Regions from separate parts of the Streptomyces sp. NPDC052687 genome, predicted to be linked through region 2. Evidence: riboswitches for the same ligand, from Rfam matches in the RefSeq annotation. Region 2 holds a riboswitch; each other region holds the start of a gene.

Region 1 (5,307 bases), on a different contig from region 2:
GAACAGCGTGAGCGCCTCCAGCGCTCCCTGGCGGCCGGGGAGCGCGCTCTGCTGGAGACCGGAGTGGAGGAACTCCTGCGCTACGACGGTCCGGTGGAGCTGGCCACCTGGCGCTTCGCCACCCGGCCGCTCACCATCGGCGGTCAGGACATCGCCCCCGGCGACCCGGTCCTCGTCGTGCTCGCCGCCGCCGACCGCGACCCCGCCCGGTTCGCCGACCCCGACACCCTGGACCTCGCCCGCCGCGACAACCAGCACCTCGGATACGGGCACGGCATCCACTACTGCCTGGGCGCCCCGCTCGCCCGCCTGGAGGGCCAGACCGCGCTCGCCACCCTCCTCACGCGCCTGCCGGACCTGCGGCTGGCCGCGGACCCCGCGGACCTGCGCTGGCGCGGCGGACTCATCATGCGCGGACTGCGCACGCTGCCCGTGGAGTTCACACCGGAGCGGTGAGGTGCACCGGGCTCCTGCGCGCGCAGCGGCCCTGTGCCGCCGCGAAGGTGACACGCACTCACCTCTGTGATCTTCACGTGATCTGCGCGGCATGAACTTGTGACAAGTGATCGTCTGCCGATACGTTCACCCATCAGTGTGACGGCGGTGATCACAGCATCTCCGCCGCGCCGTCACCGTTGTCTCGCGAAAGGTCTCCGCATGCTCTCCGGGAACGGTCGTCACCGTCGCCCCCGCCAGGCTCCGGCCCTCATCGTCGCGGCCGGAGTGACCGGTTCCGCCATCGCCATCCCGCTCCTCGGCGCGAGCGGCGCGAGCGCCGCCAGCGGGGTCACGTGGGACAGGGTCGCGGAGTGCGAGAGCGGTGGCTCCTGGAGCGCGGACAACGGCAACGGCTACTACGGCGGCCTCCAGATCTCCCAGGAGAACTGGGTGAAGTACGGCGGCCTGGACTACGCCGAGAGCCCCGACGTGGCCAGCCGTTCGCAGCAGATCGCCGTGGCCGAGAGAATCCTGGCCGCCGAGGGTGTGGCGGCCTGGCCCACCTGCGGTGTGCTCGCCGGCCTCGACGGCGACTCCGCGTCTCCGGGGGTCGACACCGGTCTGGCGGCTGACGCCGCGTCGGGTGCGTCGGCCACGCCGGACGCGGGCTCCTCGGCGAGCCCCGAGTCCGGCTTGTCCGACTCGTCGCGATCCTCGGAAACCTCCGGTTCCTCCGGTTCCGCCGAATCGGCCGGATCCTCCGCGCGTTCCGGAATCTCCGGCGGCACCGGTTCCTCCGGAACTCCGGAAGGTGCCGAATCGTCCGGTTCTGCCACGTCTTCGCCGTCTTCGAGCGCCTCCGACCCCGCGTCCTCGGGAGGTGGCGACTCCTCCACGGCCACCACGAAGCGGGACTACTCGGACAACTCCGGCCGGAACGACCCGTCTTCGGGCACCGCCGACACCGGCTCCACCGGTACCGGGCGCCACCGCGGCGACAGCGCCGAGGAGGAGGCCGCCGACAGCCGTACGACCGAGCCCTCCGGCCGGCACGCCTCGCGCGACTCCGCCGCCGCCCGCGACGCGGCCGACGGCACCTACACGGTCCGCGCCGGCGACAGCCTGTGGGGCATCGCGGACTCCCTTGAGCTGGACGGCGGATGGTCCGCGCTGTACGCCGAGAACAAGGCGACCGTGGGCACCGACCCCGACCTCATCCTCCCCGGTCAGACGCTGGAGGTAGGGGTTGAACCGGGAGAAAAGTAGCGGGACTTCAGCACACGGTTCGCGGTGAATGTCCGTTATAAACACGGTGAGAGATAGGTCTCAGAAGCCCTGATCGTCTTTGAAAATCCGCCGATCGCCTGGCTACGGTCGAAGCCGCTCGTCACCGCGAGCCCCGGCTGCCGCAACGCCGAATCCTGCCAGCGGCCGCCCGGGAACAGTCGTCGCTTCAAGCGCCGTAGGCAGGAGCGGGGGACCCAAGGTAAGTGCCGGTCCCGGCCGTTGAGGAGACTCGACACCGGAACCGGCTCGGGGTGAAGCCGCGGCTCGCAAGAGCCGCGGCCGGGCAACTCAACCGGCCCGAACCCGACAGCTCACCTCGCAGGCGTCGGTGAGGGGATCGATCCATGCTGTTTTCCGGCAAGGGCAAGCACCGTCGTCCGTTCAAGGCCACCCGCGCCATCGCGCTCGCCGGTGTCACCGGCGCCGCCGTCGCCGCTCCGCTGATGGCGGCCGGCAACGCCTCCGCCGCCACCGCCGCCGAGTGGGACGCCGTCGCCCAGTGCGAGTCCGGTGGCAACTGGTCCATCAACACCGGCAACGGCTACTACGGCGGTCTGCAGTTCTCCGCCTCCACCTGGGCCGCGTACGGTGGCACGCAGTACGCCGCCACCGCCGACCAGGCCACCAAGGAGCAGCAGATCGCCATCGCCGAGAAGGTCCTCGCGGGCCAGGGCAAGGGCGCGTGGCCGCACTGCGGTGTCAACCTCTCCAGCGCTCCGTACAACGGCGGCTCCGCCGAGAGCACCGGCTCCGCCCCCGCCCGTGAGACCGAGGAGCAGCCGGCCTCCCGCTCCGCCGAGCGCCCGGCCGCCGAGCCGGCCCCGAAGGCCGAGAAGACCGTCACCACCCCGACCGGCAAGAAGGTCGAGAAGGGTGACGGCGAGTACAAGGTGGTCAAGGGCGACACCCTCAGCACCATCGCCGCGGAGCACGACGTCAAGGGCGGCTGGCAGAAGCTGTTCGAGCTGAACAAGGACATCGTCGACGACGCCGACTTCATCTACCCGGGCCAGCAGCTGCACCTCAAGTAAGAAGACAAGAGGCAAGCGGCAGCCCCGCAGTCTCCCCGCCCCGGTGCGTCTCCCCCGTACGCACCGGGGCGGGGGCATGTCCGGGCACGGACCCACCCGGCCGCGTGCCGCGACCGTGGCCGCGTGCCGACACCGCATGCCGCGACCGTGACCGAGGCCGTGGCCGCGAATTTTCCGGAACGGGCTTTGTTCCGTTCGGAAACAATTTACTCTCGGTTCCGTCCACGGGGTGGGCGGTCGGCTGGCCGATCCCCCGGAGCCGGTTAGGCTCGTCTCGCAGAGCCACACCCGCGGTTCTGCCCACCGCGTCACATCCACGAAGGAGATGCTCGTGCCGTCCATCGACGTCGTCGTAGCCCGGGAAATCCTGGACTCCCGAGGCAACCCCACGGTCGAGGTCGAGGTCGGCCTCGACGACGGCAGCACCGGTCGTGCCGCCGTCCCGTCCGGCGCCTCCACGGGCGCCTTCGAGGCCATCGAGCTGCGCGACGGCGACTCGAACCGCTACCTCGGCAAGGGTGTCGAGAAGGCCGTTCTCGCCGTGATCGAGCAGATCGGCCCGGAGCTGGTCGGTTACGACGCCACCGAGCAGCGCCTGATCGACCAGGCCATGTTCGACCTGGACGCCACCGACAACAAGGGCTCGCTCGGCGCCAACGCCATCCTCGGCGTCTCGCTCGCCGTCGCGCACGCCGCCTCCGAGGCCAGCGACCTGCCGCTCTTCCGCTACCTGGGCGGCCCCAACGCGCACCTGCTCCCGGTGCCGATGATGAACATCCTGAACGGCGGCTCGCACGCCGACTCCAACGTGGACATCCAGGAGTTCATGATCGCCCCCATCGGCGCGGAGTCCTTCTCCGAGGCCCTGCGCTGGGGCGCCGAGGTCTACCACACCCTCAAGAAGGTGCTGAAGAACCGCGGCCTGTCCACCGGCCTCGGCGACGAGGGCGGCTTCGCCCCGAACCTCGGCTCCAACCGCGAGGCCCTCGACCTCATCCTCGAGGCGATCAAGGAGGCCGGCTACACCCCCGGCGAGCAGATCGCCCTCGCCCTCGACGTGGCCGCGTCCGAGTTCTACAAGGACGGCGTGTACGTCTTCGAGGGCAAGAACCGCTCCGCCGCCGAGATGACCGAGTACTACGCCGAACTGGTCGAGGCGTACCCGCTGGTCTCCATCGAGGACCCGCTGTTCGAGGACGACTGGGAGGGCTGGAAGACCATCACCGCCCAGCTCGGTGACAAGGTCCAGCTCGTCGGCGACGACCTGTTCGTCACCAACCCCGAGCGCCTGGCCAAGGGCATCGAGGAGGGCGCCGCGAACGCCCTGCTGGTGAAGGTGAACCAGATCGGCTCGCTCACCGAGACCCTGGACGCCGTCGAGCTGGCCCAGCGCAACGGCTACAAGTGCATGATGTCCCACCGCTCCGGCGAGACCGAGGACGTCACCATCGCCGACCTCGCCGTCGCCACCAACTGCGGCCAGATCAAGACCGGCGCCCCGGCCCGCTCCGAGCGCGTCGCCAAGTACAACCAGCTGCTGCGCATCGAGGAGATCCTCGACGACGCCGCGGTGTACGCCGGCCGCAGCGCGTTCCCGCGCTTCAAGGGCTGAGCACCGCGGCCGTGCAGGGCTGACGCCCGCGTAGGAAGCGTCGTACGTACGTCCCCGTACTCGGTCCCGTACCGTGTGCGGGGACGTACGCGCGTGAACGGGAGGCGGGACGATGGCCGTGAGGGACCGGGACCGGTTCTCCACCGCGACCAGGATCAGACTGCTCGGCGAGCAGACCGCCGCCCGTGTCTACCGCTCGCAGACCAAGCGGCAGGCCCGCCGCTCCCGGCTGACCGGCCGGGCCGCGCTGCTGGCGCTGGTGGTCTGCTCGCTGGTCGTGGCGCTCGCCTACCCGATAAGGCAGTACGTCGCCCAGCGCGCCGAGATCGCCGATCTGGAGCGGGAGCAGCGGCAGGCGCGCGAGCGCGTCGAACGGCTGCGCGACCAGAAGGCGCGGTGGCAGGACGACGCGTACGCCGAGCAGCAGATCCGCAAGCGGCTGCACTATGTGATGCCCGGCGAGACCGGGTACGTGGTGATCGACCCGGACGCGGCCGAGCAGTCCCGCACCGACACGGGCGGGGCCGACCGCCCCTGGTACTCGAACGTCTGGGACGGCGTCGACCAGGCCGACGCCGCCGATGTCCCGGACCGTTGAACGGACACAGAAAGACAGGCATGGACACGCCCCCGCCGCCCACCCCGCGCACCGAGCCCACCGACGCGGACGTCGAGGCCTTCCAGCAGCAGCTCGGCCGACCGCCGCGCGGGCTGCGCGCGATCGCCCACCGCTGCCCGTGCGGGCAGCCGGACGTCGTGGAGACGGCCCCGCGGCTGCCCGACGGCACGCCCTTCCCGACGCTGTACTACCTGACGTGCCCGAAGGCCAACTCGGCCATCGGCACGCTGGAGGCGAACGGCGTGATGAAGGAGATGACGGCCCGGCTGGAGAGCGACCCGGAGCTGGCCGCCGCGTACCGCGCCGCGCACGAGGACTAC
Region 2 (5,307 bases):
CCGCCACCGACAGGCCCGCGCGGTCCTTGCCCGCCGCGCAGTGCATCAGGGCGGGCACACTGTCCTCGGCGAGGGCGTGCAGCACCCGGGAGTGCTCGGCGGTCCGCTCCTTGATGATCATGCGGTACGAGGCGATCATCCGGTCGGCCGCCTTGCCGTCCCCGAGGATCTCCCGCAGCTGGTCCAGGTCGCCGTCGCGCACCATCTTCCAGAACTCGGCGCCGTCGGCCGGGTCGCTCAGCGGAAGGTTCACATTGCGCACGCCCGGCAGCTCGACGTCCGGGCCCTCCAGCTTCTGGTCCGCCGCGTTGCGGAAGTCGAAGATCGTGTGCAGGCCCAGCGAGGAGAGGAAGACCGCGTCCTCGGCCGTCGCGTGCGCGAGGTGGCCGCTGCGGTAGAGCACGCCGTACCGCACCCGGCGTCCGTCGACGGTCGGCAGGCCGCCCACGTCACGGAAGTTGCGCACTCCGGCCAGCTCCGGCTCGGTCGACGGGACCTGCTGCGTCACGTGGGCTCCTCCCGGTCGGCCCCGCCGGCGCTGCTCGTCGGCGGGCACGCCTTTGACCATACGACACGGATTCCTGAGGCAATGAGTTGTCCACAGGGGGCATACCCCGCCGGGCGGGAGTTGTCCACAGGCGTTGCCGGAAGGCCCGCCGCGCCTTGATGATGTTGGGGTGTGAGCGGGGTTGTCGGAACGTGTGGGGGGGCGTCATGCCGGAGATCGCCGGGGACGGGCGGACGTGGCTGCTGTCGGGGCCGAAGAGCGCGTACGCCGTCCATCTGACCGAGGACGACGAGCTGGTCCACCTGCACTGGGGGCCCAGGATCTCGCTCGCCGACGCCCAAGCCCTCGCCGCCCGGCCGCTGCCGGACGCCTGGCCGTTCGAGTCCGCGCTCGACGGCCGTGAGGAGTACCCGGTCGAAGGCGGCCCCCGGTTCGTCCCCCCCGCCCTGTCCGTGCGCACCGACGAGCGCCGCGGCACCGAGTGGACGTTCGAGACGCACGAGATCGCCCACGCGGGAAGCGCGGACGAGGAGCTGCGGCTGCGGTTCCGGGACGCGGCACTGACGATCACCCTGCACTACCGGATGCGCGGAGACGTCGTCGAGCGCTGGGTGACGCTGCGCAACGAGGGTCCCGCGGCGGAGCTGCTGCGCGCCGACTCCGCGACCTGGACGCTCCCCGAGCGCGACGGCTGGCGGCTGTCCCATCTGCACGGCCGGTGGGCCGCGGAGTCCCGGCTGACCGCCGCGCCGCTCACCTACGGCGAGCACGTCATCGGCAGCCGCCGCGGTCACACCGGGCACCAGCACCTGCCCTGGGTCGCCGCGGACACCGACGCCACCGAGGAGCGCGGCGAGGTCTACGGCTGCGCCCTGGGCTGGTCCGGCTCCTGGCGGATCGCCGTCGCCCGGCTGCCCGACGCGCGCGTGCAGATCACCGGCGGCGCCGGGCACGACGACTCGGGGCTGGCGCGGCTGACCGCGGGGGAGTCCTTCACCACGCCCGTCTTCGCCGGGCTGTGGAGCGACGAGGGCTTCGGCGGCGCGAGCCGCGCCTGGCACGCCTATCAGCGCACCCATATCGTCCCGGGCGCGGACCGGGACCGGCCGGTGCTGTTCAACTCCTGGGAGGCGACGGGCTTCGACATCTCCGAGGAGCGCCAGCGCGCGCTCGCCCGGCGGGCCGCCCGCCTCGGCGTCGAGCTGTTCGTCGTCGACGACGGCTGGTTCGGCGCCCGCACCAGCGACCGCGCGGGCCTCGGCGACTGGACGCCCAACCCGGACCGCTTCCCGGCCGGCCTCGGCCCGCTCGCCGACGAGGTGCACTCCCTCGGCATGCGGTTCGGGATCTGGGTCGAACCGGAGATGGTCAACCCGGACAGCGAGCTGTACCGCGCCCACCCGGACTGGGTGCAGCACCAGACAGGACGAAAGCGGACGGAATTTCGCCATCAGCTCGTACTGAACCTGGCGCGCGAGGACGTCCAGGAGTACCTGTGGGAGCGGCTGCACACCCTGCTCTCCAGCGCCCCCGTCGACTATGTGAAGTGGGACTTCAACCGCTGCTTCACGGACGCCGGCTGGCCCGGCGATTCCTACCCGCAGCGTCTGTGGGCCGACCACGTACGGGCGCTGTACGCCCTGCTGGACCGGCTGCGCGCCGCCCATCCCGGCGTCGCCTTCGAGTCCTGCTCGGGCGGCGGCGGCCGGATCGACCTCGGGGTGCTCGGCCGTACCGAGCAGGTGTGGACCTCCGACAACACCGACCCGCTCGACCGGCTCGCCATCCAGCACGGCTTCAGCCAGATCCACCCCGCGTGCGTAATGGCCGCCTGGGTCACCGACAGCCCCAACACCCAGCTCAACGGCCGGACCAGCTCCCTGAGATTCCGATTCGTCAGCGCCATGGCCGGGGTCCTCGGCATCGGCGGCGACCTCACCCGGTGGACCGACGAGGAGCTGGCCGAGGCGCGCGGCTGGGTGGACCTCTACAAGGAGATCCGGCCGCTGGTCCAGCGCGGCGACCTGTACCGCCTGCGGCCTCCGGGTGGCGGGCTGAGCGCCGTGCAGTACGTCCTCGGCGACGAGACGGTCGTCCTCGCCTGGCTGCAGTCCCAGCACCACGGGGAGCCCGTACCGGCGCTGCGGCTGCGCGGGCTCGACCCGACAGCGGCGTACGAATGCCGTGAAACGGGCGAAGTGCACCGGGGAGCCGTGCTGCTGCACCACGGGGTGCGCCTCGGACTGCGAGGCGACCTCGATGCGACGGTTCTCCGCCTCCGTCGCATCTGAGCGATCTGTCCGAATTGCAGCCTTAGTCGTAACTCGCTCTGGAATAAAGAGTTCTGGAGCGGTGTCACGTGAGGAGGCTCATATTCGTGACGGTGAGTCGCCCGTCATGTTCACGTAATTCTCCCGGTTTTCAAGGGTGTTCACGGAAAAGGAAGGCTCCGTGATCGACGGAGTGTGACCGTGAATTCCGGGGCGGAAGAGATCGAAAAGCGACAGAGGGCAACCTTTCGCTTGTCCCCGTGCGTCCAGGTCGCTTACGTTCCACACCGATCCAGGCGGAACGCCGAATCCTGCCGCCGCCTGGTGCCCGCGCAAACCCACCCGTGCACGGCAGGAGCGGGGGACCCACAGGTTTTCACCGCCTGTTCCGGTCCTCGGAACAGGCTTGGGGTAAAGCCGCGTCTCGGCGCGGCCGGACATCTCCAGTCCGCACCCGACAGCTCACCTCGCAGGCGCCGGAGAGGAATTCGCCATGCCCGCGAAGGGTAAGCACCGCCGTCCGAAGACCCAGCGCTTCACCCGTTCCATCGCCGTCGCCGGCACCGGTGGAGCCGCGCTCGCGCTGCCCCTCATGGGGGCCGCCGCAGCCCATGCCGCCACCCCGCAGACCGCCGCGGAAGACACCACCCGGTCCGTCGCGTCCGTGCAGCAGTCCGCGGCGAAGAAGGCCGCGGAAAAGTCCGCCGAGAAGAACTCCGGTGTGCGTATCTACACCGTGAAGTCCGGTGACTGCCTCTCGAAGATCGCCGAGGACCAGAAGGTCGACGGCGGCTGGCAGCGGCTCTACGCCGACAACCGCGCCACCGTCGGCGAGGACCCGTCGCTGATCCACCCCGGCCTCAAGCTGACCCTCGGCAAGAAGGCCGCCGCCTCCGCGCCGAAGAGTTCCTCCGCCGAGCAGTCCAAGCCGTCGCAGTCCTCCCAGGGCTCGTCGCAGCAGTCGTCCGGCGCCTCGAAGAAGTCCGAGTCGGCCGAGTCGGCGAAGACGGCAGAGTCGGCGCAGTCGCAGTCCGCCAAGCCGGCCGCGGCGTCCTCCCCGCAGACCTCCACCGCCGCCCAGGCCGCCACGGTCGCCGGCGGTCACACCGCTCCGGTCGCGGGCGCCGGCATCGGTACCGCCTACAAGGTCGCGGGCAGCATGTGGTCCAGCGGCTACCACACCGGCGTCGACTTCGTCGTCCCGACCGGCACCTCGCTCAAGGCCGTCGGCGCGGGCACCGTCGTCTCCGCCGGCTGGGCCGGCGCGTACGGCAACCAGGTCGTCATCAAGCTCGCCGACGGCTACTACGCCCAGTACGCCCACCTGTCCGCGCTGTCGGTGTCGGCCGGCCAGTCCGTGACCGCCGGTCAGCAGGTCGGCCTCTCCGGCTCGACCGGCAACTCGACCGGCCCGCACCTGCACTTCGAGATCCGCACCACCCCGGACTACGGCTCGGACGTGGACCCGGTCGCCTACCTCCGCTCGAAGGGCGTCTCCCTCTGACGACTCCCTGCCGCGCCGGTTCCTGACCCCGGCCGCACACGCCGCCGAAGGCCGGACCCCGACCCCGGGTCCGGCCTTCGGCGTGTGCGCGGCCGTATGTCCATGGCAGAGTGACCGTCGTCAGTGGCAAGCGCTTTCTGCCGGTGCTGTGCATCCGCGCTTTCCCTCCGCGCTCTCCATCCGTCGAGGAGCCGTCCCCCGTGACCACCACACGCAGAGCCTTCGCCACCCTGGCCACGGGCGCCGCCCTGGCGGCCCTCGCCCCGACCCCGAGCGCGGCCACGACTGCGACCACGGATGCGAGCGCGCACGCCGGGCAGGCCGCGCCCCGCCGCCGCCCCCGGCTCATCGCCCGCGACGACTTCCGCCACGGCCTCGGTAAGTGGGCCGCCGAACTCCAGGACGGCGGCACGGTCACGGCCTCCCGCGGCGTACTGGACATCGATGTGCCCAGCGGGGCCACGGTGTGGTTCCGGCAGAGGCTCCAAGGGCCGTACGTCCTGGCGTACACCGCCACCCCGGTCGCGGCCGGCGGCCCCAACGACCGTGTCTCGGACCTGAACAACTTCTGGAACGCCACGGACGTCCGCTCCCCGCACGACCTGTTCGCCACCCCGCGCGGCGGGGCCCTGACGGAGTACGACCACCTGACGACGTACTACGCGGGATACGGCGCCAACCACAACACCACCACGCGGCTGCGCCGGTACATCGGCGAGGCCGGTGTCCGGCCGCTCGTGTTCGACTACACCGAGCCGCTGCTCGTGCCCAACGGGCCGAACCGCGTGCGGATCGTCTCCGCGGGACCGACCGTCCAGTGGTGGAACAACGGGCGGCTCGTGTTCGACTACACGGACCCGGAACCGTACACCGCGGGCCACTTCGCGTTCCGGACGGTGTGGAGCCACTTCCGCATCAGTGACTTCCGCGTGTGGCGGCTTATTCCGTAGTTGACCAATCCTTGAAGAGTGGCTTATCTCACCGCCCGTCAACCCCTGCCTACGGTCGCGTAAGTCACATTCGAG
Region 3 (5,307 bases), on a different contig from region 2:
TGCGCGGCGGGTGGCTGCCGGAGGTGATGCTGTGGACGGCGGTGGCGCTGGTCACCGCGGCGTCCGTCACCGCCGTGGTGGTCGCGCTGCGCGCCCGCGGCGGCTGGTGGCCGGCGCGGGCCGCCGGCGCGGCGGTGCTGAGCCTGGCGGCCGGAACGCTCACGGCCACGGCGCTCACCGCGGCCGAGGGCTGTGTGCCCGGCCTGACCACGCTGTGGGCCGGCTGCGCGCCGCGACCGGGACCGGTGTGGGACCTGACCCGGCTCATGCTGCTGCCCCGGCTGGCGGCCCTGGCCGTGCCCGCCGCCGCGCTGACGACGCTGGTCGTCCTCGCGCTGCGGGCGCTGCCGCCGCTGCCGCCCCCGGTGCGGCGCCGCCGTCTGGCGCTGCGGCGGGCGTACGTGGTCGCGGCGTGCCTGGCCCCGGTGCTGCTGCTCAGCGGTCAGCGGGAGCTGGAGGCGTTCGCGGACCCCTCGACCGCGCAGGGCAGGCAGGGCGCGGCGGCGATGGAGAGGGCGAAGGAGCGTGAACGGCTGCGGGACTGGCTGGCCAGGGGCGGCCAGACCGCGATGAACGCGTACGCGGCCGACTACCGCACCCTGCGGGACGCGCTGGCCGAGCATCCACCCGCGCGCGGTTATCCACAGGATGTGTACGGACCGGTGTGCGCCTTCTGGTCCGCCGACGGGGCGCAGGCGGCCCGCCTGCCCGCTCCGCCGGTCGACGCCCCCGAGGCCGCGGACTGGGCCGCGATCGCCGAACAGGCCCGGCGCGGCGGCGCGCTCTGCGGCAGCGGCCTGGCGGTCGGGTCGGTTCCGCTCGTCGAGCGCGGGCTGAGCGAGGTGGCCGCGGCGGCGGACCGGTACATGGCCCTGTCGGTGGCGCTGTACGACGTCCTCCATCCCGCGGGGAGCGCGACCGCCCCGCGGGGCGGCCAGTAGTGGCGCGGCGCCAGCCCGGCAGGTGGCGGTTCGGGGGCTTCGCCCGTTCCTCGGCCCGGCAGGTGGCGGTTCGGGGCCTTCGCCCGTTCCTCGGCTCGGCAGGTGGCGGTTCCGGGCGCTTGCCCGTTCCTCGGCTCGGCAGGTGGCGGTTCGGGGCCTTCGCCCGTTCCTCAGCCCGGCAAGTGGCGGTTCGGGGCCTTCGCCTGCTCCTCGTGCTCGGGGAGGACGATCACGTCCACGCCCCGCGCCGCCAGGGCCCCCGCGCCGTCCGCCCCCGCCACGAACGTGTCCGGCTCCCGCCATGCCGTGACGACCCTGCGGACACCGGCGTCCAGGATCAGACCTGCGCAGGGGCGGGGCCGGGAGGCGCGGCGCGTACAGGGCTCCAGGCTGCTGTAGACGGTCGCGGTGGGCAGCCGCGGGTCCGCCGGGTCGATCTTCGCCAGGGCCGCCTCCTCCGCGTGGACGACCGGGTCGTCGCCCTCGCGGGAGTGGCCGCGGGCGAGTTCCGTGCCGTCGGCGGCGACGACGATCGCGCCGACGCTGAAGGCGGTCGCGGAGGGCGGGCACTGCGCCGCCAGGGCGCAGGCCCGGGCCAGCCAGTGGTGGTCGGCGGCCACCGCGGTCGTGCCGGTGCCGGGGGCGGTCGGCTGGTAGCGCATCAGGACCACGTCACCGACCGGGCGGGTCTCCACCAGGCGCAGCCGGCCCGGCTGGTAGGGGCCGGGGCCGAACAGGCGGGGGGCGTCCGGGTCGCCGACGAAGAGGGGCGCCAGGGCGAGCTGGAGTTCGTCGGCCAGACCCAGTCGGAGAAGCTGGGTGTGGACCGTGCCGCCGCCCTCGACCATCAGCTGCCGTACGCCGCGCAGGTCGTGCAGATGCTCCAGGACGGTGCGCCAGTCCCAGGCCCCGGCGAGCGGCACCACCGCCGCGGTGTCCGCGATGCCCGACGCCCGCAGGCGGCCGGCGCCCTCGGGGGTCGTGTAGACGACCTTCTCGCCGCCGGTGTGCCAGAACCGCGCCCCGGGGTCGAGGTCGCCGGTGGCGCTGACCGTGACCTTCAGCGGGTACTCCGGTTTCCCGGCCGCCGTCCGGGCCGCGCGGCGCTCGGGGGAGTTCACCAGCAGCCGCGGGTTGTCGGCGCGGATCGTGCCGGCGCCCACCAGAATCGCGTCGACGGACGCCCGCACCTCGTCGACCCGGTCGAAGTCGGCCGGGCCGGACAGCAGCAGCCGCTCGGGGCCGGTGTCGTCCAGGAAGCCGTCCAGGGAGACGGCGGCGGAGAGCAGGACGTACGGGTAGGGCATCGGCGCACCCATCTGGAGACGGCGGAATCCCGGGTCGGTTCCCAGTGAAACTACCTCTGGCGCGAGGGGTCCCGCGCATGGCGTACACTGGTTTCACCGACGCGGGGTGGAGCAGCTCGGTAGCTCGCTGGGCTCATAACCCAGAGGTCGCAGGTTCAAATCCTGTCCCCGCTACTGAAGGCTCAGGGCCGGAATCCGGAAACGGGTTCCGGCCCTGAGTGTTTTCCACCCCTTCCGGGGGCTGCGCGTTGCCCGCGTTGCCCGCCGCATGGCCGAAGACGCACGGCGTCCCGGATTGTCACCACCAGTGAGTGACCGACCCCACTGCGCATAACATCTGAGTCACCATCAAAAACGCGAACGCTGCTGAAGCGTTTGAGAGTCGAGGTCAACTCGCCCGTTTTTAGCCGCTCCTGGGCGCTACGTCCGCCCGGCGAACCGTAATGATCAAGCGGAACGGCTTGGAAATCACCCCCTGGTTCTATTAACGTCCGATAACGCAGCGCGGTCGTCCCAGCCGTCACAAGAGGCGGCTCCGTGCGCACGCGCCGAATCCCGTGAGGGAACCGGGGAACCACCATTTTGGGGTGAATCGGGCGTAAGGGGTCGGGTCCACAGCGGCTGAAACCGCGCAGGGCACGGCTGGTTTACGCGCGTAGGAGACCTTCCTGCTCCGAACCCGTCAGCTAACCCGGTAGGCGAGAAGGAAGGAAAGGAGTACGCCCACGTGGCGTCCAACCGGCCTGCCCCCGAGGCCCCGTTCGTGCCTGGCCAGCGCACCGCCGACCCCGCCGACACCTTCGTGTACGGCGATCAGCGCACCGACGAGGGCCCGTGGGAGGAGTGGAACCCGACTGCGGAATCCATTCGCCCCGTACGCGGCCGGCATCGCGTCACCAAGCAGCGCGGCGGACTCGCCCGCAGCTCCACCGTGCTGGGCGTCGGTGTCATAGCCGCCGTCGGCGCGGGCGGCATGGCCACCGCGCAGACCGGCAAGCCGCCGGTCTCCATCTCCATGCCCGACCTGCCGAACGTCGGCTCGCTCATCTCCGACGACACCGAGGCCGAGGCCCCGGAAGTCGCCGCCACCCCGCTCAGCGGCATCGGCGTCACCGCCGCCGACTCCGGGCAGGGCACCACCGACGCCGGCGAGGCGCTGCGCGCCCGCATCATGGCGCAGGCCGAGCAGCAGCAGGACCAGGTCGAGTCCAAGGCCGCCGCCGAGGCGCTGGCCGCCGCCGAGAAGGAGGCCGCCGAGGCCGCCGCCAAGGCGGAGAAGGAGGCCGAGGCCAAGGCGGCCGCCGCGAAGAAGGCCGCCGAGGAGGAGGCCCGCAAGAAGGCCGAGGCGGAGCGCCTGGCCGAGCTGGCCAAGCAGTACACGCTGCCGACCTCGTCGTACGTCCTCACCGCGAGCTACGGCCAGGCCGGCGCCATGTGGTCCTCCGGCTACCACACCGGCCTCGACTTCGCCGCGCCCACCGGCACCCTCATCAAGGCCGTCCACTCCGGCACCATCACGGAGGCCGGCTGGGACGGGCCGTACGGCTACAAGACCGTCCTCACCCTGGAGGACGGCACCGAGATCCTCTACGCCCACCAGTCGTCGATCGGCGTCAGCGTGGGCCAGAAGGTCACCACGGGCGAGGTCATCGGCCGCGTGGGCGCCACGGGCAACGTCAGCGGCGCGCATCTGCACATGGAGGTCCACACCGCCGCCGGCGGCGCGCTGGACCCGATGGCCTGGCTGCGGAGCAAGGGCCTCACCCCCTGACGCACCCGCCGAGCCGGCGCGCTCGCCCCTCTCTTCCGCTTCTCTTCTTTCTTCTCCCGGTCCCCGGCGGTCCTGACGGCGCCCCCCCGACGTCAGGGCTGCCGGTCAACGGGCCGCCGCCCGGTCACGTCCGGTACGGGTTGTAGGCCGGATACGGCGCCTGGTACGCGGTCTGCGGCGTCCGCTGCACGGGGTGCGGCGGACGGAACCCCGGGTACGGCGGCCGGTACGCCGGGTACGCCGGGTACGGCGCCCCGGGGCCCGGCTGCGTCGGCCACGGCATCATCACCGGCACCGGCGACGCCGTCATCCGCGCCGCGTACTCCAGGGCCGGACGGGCGGCCTCCCGGCGGCGCCACAGCTCGTGCAGCAGCTCCCGCTCCCGCAAGACGAAGTCCGCACCGGCCCGGCCGCGCCGCCCCCGGTGCCGCAGGAACGCCAGCGACGTCGCGTACGCCTCGTACTCTGCGACCGCGCGGGCCGCCGGTTTGCCGAGGTGGTGCCGGGCGTGGTCGCGGGCCAGCCGGCGGGCCCGCATCGAGCCGAGCGCGAACGGCTCCGCCGGGCCCAGCCAGCCGGCGGCCACGTACGCGGGCAGCTCCTCGCGGACGGTGCGCAGCTCCCGCTGCCGGGTCCAGATCACCAGCCAGGTCAGCAGCCCGAACGCGGGCACCATGAACGCGGCGTACACCGCGAGGAACGCGAAGCCGCCGAAGCTCGCGGAGCCGTTCCACAGCGCGTGCATGCCCATCGCGAGCAGCAGGCCGCACGGCGGCAGCAGCAGGCGGCGCGTCCGCTGCCGGGGCCCGGACAGGGCGGCGATGCCGAAGCCGATGCCGGTGAAGACGGTGAACAGGGGGTGCGCGAACGGGGACATCACGATGCGCACGAAGAAGGTGGCGGCGGTGACGGAGGCGATGCCGCTGTCGCCCTGCATCTGGTCGGTGCCGAAGGCGGTGCCGAGGTAGAGGATGTTCTCGGTGAACGCGAAGCCGGTCGCGGTCACCCCGGCTATGACCACGCCGTCGACGATTCCCGTGAAGTCCCGCCTGCGGAAGAGGAAGAGCAGCAGGATCGCGGCCGCCTTGGCGGACTCCTCCACGACCGGCGCTATGACGGTGGCCCCGAGGGTGTCCGCGCCGGCCGGGTCGGCGGTCGCCGTGGCTATCCACTGGGTCGCGAAGCTGTTGGCGACGATCGCGATCAGCGCCGCGGCGCAGGCCCCCCAGGCGAACGCGAAGACCAAATTCCGCCAGGGGCCCGGCTCCACCCGGTCCAGCCAGCGGAA

Evidence for each region. A riboswitch is a leader RNA that binds a small molecule or an ion and turns the genes downstream of it on or off. The one in region 2 is predicted to bind cyclic di-AMP.
Region 1: linked by a shared signal. The riboswitch ahead of AB0K92_RS06060 (transglycosylase family protein) and the one ahead of AB0K92_RS22665 (peptidoglycan DD-metalloendopeptidase family protein) in region 2 are both predicted to bind cyclic di-AMP.
Region 3: linked by a shared signal. The riboswitch ahead of AB0K92_RS31480 (M23 family metallopeptidase) and the one ahead of AB0K92_RS22665 (peptidoglycan DD-metalloendopeptidase family protein) in region 2 are both predicted to bind cyclic di-AMP.

Annotation. Positions count from the first base shown of each region.
Region 1 covers NZ_JBFATR010000003.1:278,435-283,741, forward strand. The annotation lists gene AB0K92_RS06050 (cytochrome P450) at 1-456, shown strand, start outside; gene AB0K92_RS06055 (transglycosylase family protein) at 658-1,704, shown strand; cyclic di-AMP (ydaO/yuaA leader) riboswitch at 1,887-2,065, shown strand; gene AB0K92_RS06060 (transglycosylase family protein) at 2,070-2,756, shown strand; gene eno (phosphopyruvate hydratase) at 3,088-4,368, shown strand; gene AB0K92_RS06070 (septum formation initiator family protein) at 4,481-4,966, shown strand; gene AB0K92_RS06075 (DUF501 domain-containing protein) at 4,987-5,307, shown strand, end outside.
Region 2 covers NZ_JBFATR010000030.1:71,498-76,804, forward strand. The annotation lists gene AB0K92_RS22655 (tyrosine-protein phosphatase) at 1-508, opposite strand, end outside; gene AB0K92_RS22660 (alpha-galactosidase) at 715-2,799, shown strand; cyclic di-AMP (ydaO/yuaA leader) riboswitch at 3,071-3,267, shown strand; gene AB0K92_RS22665 (peptidoglycan DD-metalloendopeptidase family protein) at 3,272-4,282, shown strand; gene AB0K92_RS22670 (DUF6250 domain-containing protein) at 4,483-5,232, shown strand.
Region 3 covers NZ_JBFATR010000068.1:20,108-25,414, reverse strand. The annotation lists partial or broken gene AB0K92_RS31500 (hypothetical protein) at 1-55, opposite strand, end outside; gene AB0K92_RS31495 (hypothetical protein) at 42-941, shown strand; gene AB0K92_RS31490 (dihydrofolate reductase family protein) at 1,112-2,248, opposite strand; tRNA gene AB0K92_RS31485 (tRNA-Met) at 2,349-2,422, shown strand; cyclic di-AMP (ydaO/yuaA leader) riboswitch at 2,785-2,964, shown strand; gene AB0K92_RS31480 (M23 family metallopeptidase) at 2,976-4,019, shown strand; gene AB0K92_RS31475 (PrsW family intramembrane metalloprotease) at 4,144-5,307, opposite strand, start outside.